One region of the Virgibacillus sp. JSM 102003 genome, then DNA from elsewhere that is predicted to be linked to it. Evidence: riboswitches for the same ligand, from Rfam matches in the RefSeq annotation. Region 1 holds a riboswitch; each other region holds the start of a gene.
The links. Region 1 has a riboswitch for S-adenosylmethionine ahead of ACE1TG_RS19395 (PLP-dependent aspartate aminotransferase family protein). Riboswitches for the same ligand answer to the same signal wherever they lie in the genome.
Positions count from the first base shown of each region.

Region 2: linked by a shared signal. The riboswitch ahead of ACE1TG_RS17315 (hypothetical protein) and the one ahead of ACE1TG_RS19395 (PLP-dependent aspartate aminotransferase family protein) in region 1 are both predicted to bind S-adenosylmethionine.
Region 3: linked by a shared signal. The riboswitch ahead of ACE1TG_RS03050 (methionine biosynthesis PLP-dependent protein) and the one ahead of ACE1TG_RS19395 (PLP-dependent aspartate aminotransferase family protein) in region 1 are both predicted to bind S-adenosylmethionine.
Region 4: linked by a shared signal. The riboswitch ahead of ACE1TG_RS15335 (methionine ABC transporter ATP-binding protein) and the one ahead of ACE1TG_RS19395 (PLP-dependent aspartate aminotransferase family protein) in region 1 are both predicted to bind S-adenosylmethionine.

Region 1 is NZ_JBHFQH010000027.1:19,324-21,526, forward strand. It holds gene ACE1TG_RS19395 (PLP-dependent aspartate aminotransferase family protein) at 1-961, opposite strand, end outside; SAM riboswitch class I at 1,059-1,176, opposite strand; gene rarD (EamA family transporter RarD) at 1,326-2,203, opposite strand, start outside.
Region 2 is NZ_JBHFQH010000018.1:37,612-39,814, reverse strand. It holds gene ACE1TG_RS17320 (LysM peptidoglycan-binding domain-containing protein) at 1-618, shown strand, start outside; gene ACE1TG_RS17315 (hypothetical protein) at 731-961, opposite strand; SAM riboswitch class I at 1,295-1,396, opposite strand; gene ACE1TG_RS17310 (CBO0543 family protein) at 2,087-2,203, shown strand, end outside.
Region 3 is NZ_JBHFQH010000002.1:117,934-120,136, reverse strand. It holds gene ACE1TG_RS03060 (alpha/beta hydrolase) at 1-164, opposite strand, end outside; gene ACE1TG_RS03055 (helix-turn-helix domain-containing protein) at 207-998, opposite strand; SAM riboswitch class I at 1,207-1,312, shown strand; gene ACE1TG_RS03050 (methionine biosynthesis PLP-dependent protein) at 1,387-2,203, shown strand, end outside.
Region 4 is NZ_JBHFQH010000014.1:102,894-105,096, forward strand. It holds gene ACE1TG_RS15330 (methionine ABC transporter permease) at 1-80, opposite strand, end outside; gene ACE1TG_RS15335 (methionine ABC transporter ATP-binding protein) at 70-1,101, opposite strand; SAM riboswitch class I at 1,202-1,312, opposite strand; gene ACE1TG_RS15340 (thioredoxin family protein) at 1,382-1,705, opposite strand; gene ACE1TG_RS15345 (toprim domain-containing protein) at 1,707-2,060, opposite strand.

The sequences.
Region 1 (2,203 bases):
CAGGATAATTAACCCACTCGACTGCTGGGTGTTTCTGTAAATATGCTGCAACTTCTTCGGCGTTTTTGTTATGGCGCTCAACGCGTAAGTGCAATGTTTCCAGACCTTGTAAAAACAGGAATGCATTCTGCGGACTTAGGCAGGCGCCTATATCACGCAGCAGCTGTACGCGCAGTTTGGTTGCGAATGCTGCTGGCCCAATATCGACATAGCGAAGGCCGTTGTAACTCTCGTCAGGTTCAGTAAAGACTGGGAATTTACCATTTCCCCAATTGAACCTGCCACCATCAACGACAACGCCGCCAATAGTTGTACCATGACCGCCGATCCACTTAGTAGCTGAATGTACAACAATATCTGCTCCCCATGTCAGTGGCTTCGTATTGTAAGGAGTCGCAAATGTATTGTCAATGATTAATGGAACTCCGTTGTCATGGGCAATTCCTGCAATTTTTTCAACGTCCAGCACATTTAGACTTGGATTTGTAATAATCTCTCCGAAAATAGCTTTCGTTTTATCGGTAATTGCAGTACGAATACTCTCTGGATCGGTTCCATCAACAAATTTTACGTCGATTCCGTAACGAGGGAGCGTGTTAGCGAACAGATTATACGTTCCACCGTATAGGTTGCTGTCAGCAATAATCTCATCACCACTGCTTGCAAGATTCAAGATGGCCAATGTAATGGCGGACATTCCAGAGGAAGTTGCAACTGCGGCCACACCATCTTCCAGTAATGCGATTCGCTGTTCGAATGCATCAACTGTCGGATTCATGATTCGTGTATAAATATTACCTGGTTCTTGCAGTCCGAAAAGATTTTGTGCATGTTCGGTGTCCCGAAAAACGTAGGAAGTAGTTTGATAGATAGGTACCGCACGTGATCCGGTTGTTGGATCTGGTTCTTGACCTCCGTGAAGTAACTGTGTTTCCTGGTTGTGAAGATGAAAATTTGACATGATAAATTCCTCCTTTAGATTTTACTGTTTTCTGGAGGGAGAGGAGATAATAAAAAGCCCTCTTCCTAAGAAGAGGGCGTAATATGTAACGATCCTCCCCTTATCTTCCAGATCATGCTTGACCTGTAGGATTTAGCACCTTACTAAGCATTCGAAACGCTTTTAAGGTTGCCGGGTTTCACAGGGCCTATTCCCTCCACCACTCTCGATAAGAGATGTAACTTTATTGGCAGTTAAGAAAGTATAAATCCTTTCTTACTGCATAAGTGCAACTAAGGCTTGGCGATAAGCCAAGGTTTCTAAAGTTATTGAACATTATATATGCAGGAATGATTGTACGTCAAGTGAATTCTGAAAATTAATTCTAATTTTTCTCTCTAAGCCGACCTGAGCTGCGATGTGCAGAAGACATGTAAATAAAGAGTGCTATCCAGATTAGTGCGAACGATATAAAGTGCGCCAGAGAAAAAGTTTCCTGATATACAAATACACCTAATATAAGCATGATAGTCGGTGCAATATACTGCAGGAACCCTACCATTGATAAGGGAATTTTTTTCGCCCCGCTTGCAAACAATAACAGCGGAATCGCAGTAACAACACCAGCACCAAACAGTAATAACCCAAAACTTGTAACCATTGAATCAACAGCTAATGAACTGCCAGGAACAGATAGAAGATAAATAAGTGCAATAGGAGTTACAATCATTGTCTCGATGGTTAAACCGAACATTGCACCGACATCTACCGTTTTTTTGAGCAATCCGTAAATTGCAAAACTAAATGCCAGCAACAGTGATACCCACGGAAAGACACCATAACTGATTGTCAGATTAATCACACCGATTGCAGCCAGCAGAAATGATAGCATCTGTCCACGTGTCAGGGTTTCTTTTAGCACAATCATCCCTAATAAAATACTTACAAGCGGATTTATGTAATAACCAAGGCTTGCCTGAATTACATGTTCATTGTTAACCGCCCATATAAAGGTAAGCCAATTGATGCTAATGGCAATTGATGCGAATGTAATCCCGGTCAATTTTTTTCTGTCGTTTAAAATAATTTTGCATTCTTTCAGGAAGAGGTTCCATTTTTGCACAACTATAACCACTATAATCATAAAAATAAATGACCATAATATACGATGTGCTAATATTTCATCAGGTGGAACCCGGTCTATCAGTTTCCAATAAGCAGGAAGAAAACCCCATAATAAATAGGCGCCTGCTGCATATATAA
Region 2 (2,203 bases), on a different contig from region 1:
AACCCTGGAGTGGACCCGTACAATCTTCGGGTGGGTCAACGCCTGCTTATTCCTGCTTTAAGGCAGGATGATTGTATCAGTCAGGCTGAATTCGAATTTAGAAGTGATAATCGTAAGCTGTGGGAGGAGCATGTGGCTTGGACCAGAATGACAATTATCAGTTTGACCTTTAATCTGCCAGATGTGGAATTTGTTATCGCACGTCTTCTGCAAAATGCTACCGACATGGGTGATGCCATCAGACCCTACTATGGTGACCGTCTAGCTGATATATACGCTAATTTGATTAAAGAACATCTCATATTTGCCGCGGATCTTGTTAAAGCTGCAGTAGCAGGTGATCAAGAAGCAGCAATGACTGCTGAGCAAAAATGGTACGCTAATGCAGATGAGATTGCCAGGTTCTGGAGCAGTGTAAATCCTTATTTATCCGAGAAAGGTGTTAGAGATATGTTTTATCAGCACTTAGATTTAACAAAACAGGAAGCAGTATTTATGATAAATATGGATTACCAGAAAGATATTCAAATATATGATGAAATTGAAGAACAAGCTTTAGCAATGTCAGATGCCATATCAACTGCAGTAGTAAAACAATTTCCTGAACTATTTGCGTAGATTAGTTTGAGCAGGAGACATATGCCCCTACTCAGCTTATTTAACTAATGCTTGAAAAATCTCTATATGCAGCCTTACAGGACGTAAGAGTTCACACACTACTAAAAGTCATTTACTCACGGTTCCAGTCAGATTTCAGGGATTCTCTCTTCCCTTCTATACTCTCAACATTATACTCCATCAAAGGCTTAACAAATTTCTCATAACGTTCCTTTTTGAATCTCTCTAATTCCTCTGGCGTCATGTCCTTTATCACCTCTGACACATGACGCCCCGGGAGTTCATCAAACTCCTCCTTCGTCATCCATGTTACGTTGCCATTTTCGATAATGAAATGTTTCATTTTTAATTCCTCCTTTATAGAACAAAAGCGCAAGCGCCTGTTCAGCGCCGTTATGGACTGGACTGACCCGTGTGAGATAAAGGAAATACGAAGAGCGTAGCGATTCGATATTGACTTATCGATGACACGGGGAGGGAAGTCCACTAGGCGCTAGGCGCTGGCCGGTGAGAACGCCACGTCCTGTGGCGTCACCGGCACTAGTACGTCCTGTACGTCGGATCTGGACGTGGCTGATTCGGAAGTCCAATTATTCACAGGTTTTAAATTTTATAATTTCCTATATAATATTAAAAAACCCCTTCATGCGTTGGATGCATAAAGGGGTTTTCTACCGATTTATCACTCAAAGCATGGGCTTTGCTGGTGGGAGCACCTTACTTTTGCAGGTTGCTGTGACGTCATTGAGCCAGTTCTCTCGGTCACTCTTGATAGCTATTCAATTACATAAAGTATATATGCGTTTTTACGATATTTCAATGAATAATCGCCAGCACATTAATTCACCGCTGTTGGTTACACTAACATAAAGGCTGTTTTCTAAAAATTTATGCTTTAACAAGTAGTATATTATAACGTATTTGATATAAAATGCGAATTAACTTACCGTGTTTCGCTTCCATCTTTTATAAGATGACTGCTATGACACTGCTTCAGAAATACACTACGCGCACCTTAGAGAAACGCTTCAGCCTCCTCACGAGCAAAAAGCGCTCAGTACGCAGGGTCTTCAGACTGTTCCATCGACGAACAGGACGTGACCGTATTTTTAGCCGATGACCCATAGGAGTCTCGCATTTTTCCGCAGGTTGGAATAGTTTTCTAATTAAGCGAGAAGAATAGATTAGTCATACAAGGAAACGCACTCACATTTATATTAATTTTGCCATTAAGCGCAGGCAATGCACGTAGACTCCTGTGGAAAACGAGCCTAAGAGCCCCGCAGTGAGCGGTCTTGGCGAACGAGGAGGCTCGTGGGGAGTCCACGGAAAGCGAAGTGTATTGCCGAATCGATTGCCTTGCACATCTCAAATTCACTATGTCGCATTTTATATCAACTGCTAAGATTAAACAGCAACAAAACATACGAAAAAAGCCAATAGTAAAAACAGGATTGTGGTGACGTTAATGGTTTGGTTAATCATTCAAAATCTTGTCCCTCTCAACGTATTAATATTAAATGCTATTTCGCTGTCCCAATTAATTGAAGCCCACAGGGAATTCAGCGACTTACTAAAAGAATAC
Region 3 (2,203 bases), on a different contig from region 1:
TCCTTCCATCTTGTATATTCCGGGTTTTCCGGATTAGGCATTTCAGGAATTATCAAATTATATTCTGCATTTAGATTATCTTGCAAATACACTATTAAATCAAAGCTTCCTTCGTGCTCCCCTTGTGGTCCAGCACTATGAATGAATAGTATTTGTTTTGTCATTGCACTCCTCCTTATAAAATCCTAGTTAAGATTAAGAGATTGCTAATTCTTTAATACTCGATTCAGAAAATTATTCATTAAGAGAGGGATCGACACTAGGATCGGTGGATCATCAAGTTGTGGTTCACGAAGTGTCACATGTTGATGCGGAACAATTGTGTGTCTCTTAACAATTATCGGTGCCTTTAATCTGGCGCGTAATGTTGAGTACGGGAGCAGTATATCCCTTGCCTGCATTTCCCAGGATACAGATGTAGCCATTAAGTAATACGTGCCAGGTTTGACCCCAGTAAAACAAAAAGTACCCAATGAAGAAAGTAGCGTCCCATATAAAGGAAGCCCTTCTGGAATTGGTTTTGCAAATAAGCCAATTAAAATAACCCCTTCAAAAGGAGCATCCGCATGAACGGTCCCCTCGACCTTTACGTGTGTATTTGAGGTTAATAGTAAGCTGTCAGTCCAATCATTTAGCCTCTTTAACCTGCTTAATCGATAGTCTGCATGAACCGTTGAATTCCGAAATTCAGCAGGTGTTACACCTACCCGTTCCGTAAATCTAGTTGTAAAGGTTCCCAAGCTTTGTTGTCCAACCTCCATTCCTATATCACGAACACTTAAATTCGTACGTAACAGTAAATCTTTTGCCCTTTGCAGACGGAGGGAAGAAACATAATAATGTGGCGGAAGACCTGTTTTTTGCTTAAATATACGGGAAAAATGATACGGGCTATAAGCTACGTATTTAGCCAAATGAGAAAGGGGCAGGGGCTCTTGGATATTTTCACGGATGTACTCAATCACTGCATCAATTTCTACAGCATATTGGTCAGTCATTGTCTCTACACCTCCGTGTTAATTATTCTATTTTCATATAAAAATTCCTTCTCTATTTTCGAAAATATGTATTTAATTACTTCATGATATCTTTCTAAAAGAAAAACAGAAATAGCTGGACAAACCAAATAAATTATAATTTTCTATTGCATTATCCAATCGTTTGTATTAAAGTAAGAAAAATCAAGTAAATAAAAATCACATATATTTCTTATCAAGAGAGACGGAGGGATTGGCCCTGTGATGTCTCAGCAACCCGCCATAACTGGTCCGGTGCTAAATCCAAAAGGTAACACGTTACCTGAAGATGAGAAGATTGTTTGCGCTATTAGGGACCTTCTTCTTATCTGGAGGGTCCCTAATTTTTTTCATGAAAAGGATGATTACTATGTCAGATAAAAGTATCCAAACCAACTTAGCACAACTTGGCAATAATAGTGATAAAACAACAGGTGCAGTTAATCCGCCGATCTATTTATCAACTGCATTCCAGCATGAAGGAATTGGCAAATCCACTGGTTACGACTATACGCGTACGAAAAATCCGACGCGAGCTATCCTGGAAGAAGGGATTGCAAAACTAGAAGCCGGTGATAGCGGCTATGCCTGCAGTTCCGGAATGGCAGCTATTCAGTTAGTTCTTTCCCTCTTCCGTTCCGGTGATGAAATCATTGTTCCTGAGGACATTTATGGTGGTACATACCGTTTACTTCAGCATTACGATGATGTCTATGATATAAAGACAACCTATTCAGAGTTTGAGGATGTTGCCGTGACAGAGAAATTAATTACACCAAAAACGAGAGCATTATTCATTGAAACCCCAACAAACCCGTTAATGCAGGAAATCGATATCACGGCATATGCAGCACTAGCACAGAAACACGACCTGTTACTCATTGTTGACAACACATTCCTAACTCCTTATTTCCAGCAGCCGCTCGAACTAGGCGCTGATATCGTCGTTCATAGTGCTACAAAATTTATTGGCGGACACAATGATGTTCTCGCAGGTCTAGTCGCTGCAAAAGGAGAGGCAATTTGCGAAAAACTTGCAACTATCCATAATGCTTCAGGTGCAGTCCTGTCTCCATTTGATTCATGGCTTATTATTAGAGGCCTCAAAACACTTGCTCTAAGGATGAAGCAGCACGATGAAAATGCACGGAAAATAGTTGATTATTTAGCAAACGAACCAGGAGTTA
Region 4 (2,203 bases), on a different contig from region 1:
AGGATGGTCATGTAAAAGGTTTCGTAAGTAGCAACCCATAAATCCTCCATATTCAAATTTGGGAAAAGATTAGTTAGCATCCCGAACCACCTCCACTTCCACTGAGGTCTCATTTGTTATAAAGTTTATTGCATTATCAATTTCACTCAACTCGCCATCCACCTGAACAAATAGTGTTCCATACGCACCACGCTGCGTTTGAGTGATCTTCCCCTGCAAGATGTTAATATCAATTGCAAATCTTTTGGCGACTTGACTAATCAATGCCTGGTTTGTTGTTTCACCAACGAAATGGAGTCGGATAATCTTACCCGTGTCATAGGTGTCAACTAGATGGGCTACACCATCATCTTCATCATTCGTTCCCATCACCTGTTCAACAAATTTCTTCGTAACAGATTTCTTCGGTCGTAAAAATACATCCAGCACATCACCTTGTTCAACAATTTTCCCTTCTTCCATCACTGCAACCTGATTACATATTTTACGAATTACATGCATTTCATGGGTAATCAGAATAACCGTTAAACCGAGCTTTTGATTAATATCCACTAACAAATCCAATATCGCATTCGTTGTTTCCGGATCTAGTGCTGATGTTGCTTCATCACACAGTAATACTTTAGGATTATTCGCAAGTGACCTTGCAATTCCAACACGCTGTTTTTGACCGCCACTTAACTGAGAAGGATAAGCACTTTCTCTTCCTGTAAGGCCGACCAATTCGATTAACTCCCGAACACGTTCATCACGCTCTTTTTTTGACACGCCTGCAATCTCCAATGGAAATGCAATATTATCTTTAACGGTGCGTGACCACAATAGATTAAAATGTTGAAAAATCATGCCTATTTCCTGTCGTGCTACCCGGAGCTGTTTTGAATTTAATGAAGTAACTTCTTGCTGATCAATTACTATTTTCCCACCTGTTGGTTCTTCAAGCCGATTCAATAATCTTACAAATGTGCTTTTTCCAGCACCACTATACCCAATGACACCAAAAATTTCTCCTTCTTTTATATCAAGGGTTAAATCATCCACTGCTGTAATGTTGCTTTTATTTGATTTAAAGACTTTACTTAAACCCTCTATTGAAATCACAAGTATTCCTCCTTAGTCATCCACTATTATGCCCTACTAAATAAGAAAAACGCCTTTCTGTAAGAGAACAGAAAGACGTAATATATGTAGTCTTTACGTTCCCTTATCTGTCAAAGCAGTTGCTTTGCAGGAGTTGGCACCTTTCAAATAAAAAACATTTGAGGTTGCCGCGGTTTCATAGGGCCAGCCCCTCCACCGCTCAAGATAAGAGATATAAATTATTAAATTGAAATTCAATAATCTAGATAATAGCACGCATATTAGCATGTGTCAATAAAATTTATTCATCCGAAAATAAAGCTGGTTCGTAGTCCATTAGGTAGCTATATATATTGGCAATTGATTTAAATGCGTAGATTTTTTCTTTGATCTCGTTACCATCCTTTATTAATAAGCATGGTACACTCTCGATTTCATTATCTTGCATAAAATCCGGGTGCAACGAGGCATTCATGCTATAAAAAATATCCTGTTTATGAACCGATTCAATCTTATCCAGCATTGATTTTGCCAATGCACAAGTCCCACAAAATGGTGTATAAATATATAATAAATAATGCTCTTGTTCTAATTGTTCCTCATTAATCTGTTGCAATACTACCACCCTAAATCAAAAATATGGGATTAACCTCGATTCGTTTGCCTACCAAGGCAGTTGCAAGTATGTTTTCAGGGGTTGTTGCCACTTCACGATACTCGCTGCTCACATAAATGTGCTCAGCATGTGGTAGCTCACGTGTTAACTGTTTGCGCAGTTTTATCCCTGAACTATCCTCATCAACTAAAATATAAACATCCCTATTATCCAAATCATACGTTTCCAACAGCTCATCAAATCGTTCAACACCGAGTGTCCCATTCGTACAAATCACTTCAACATCGTCTGTTATCACCCGTTTGACCTGTTTTTTATCAGTTAGTCCCTCAACAATGATAACTTTTTCTACTTCATTTGTCATTAGTACATGCACTCCTTACATTAAATTCACTGAATGCATTAATCACACATTTTACTACTTTTTTCAATCTACATCCAATAATTGATATTATCATTTGTAATAGATAGTTTATGCTTAAACTGAAGTATTAGGTATGAAAAAGA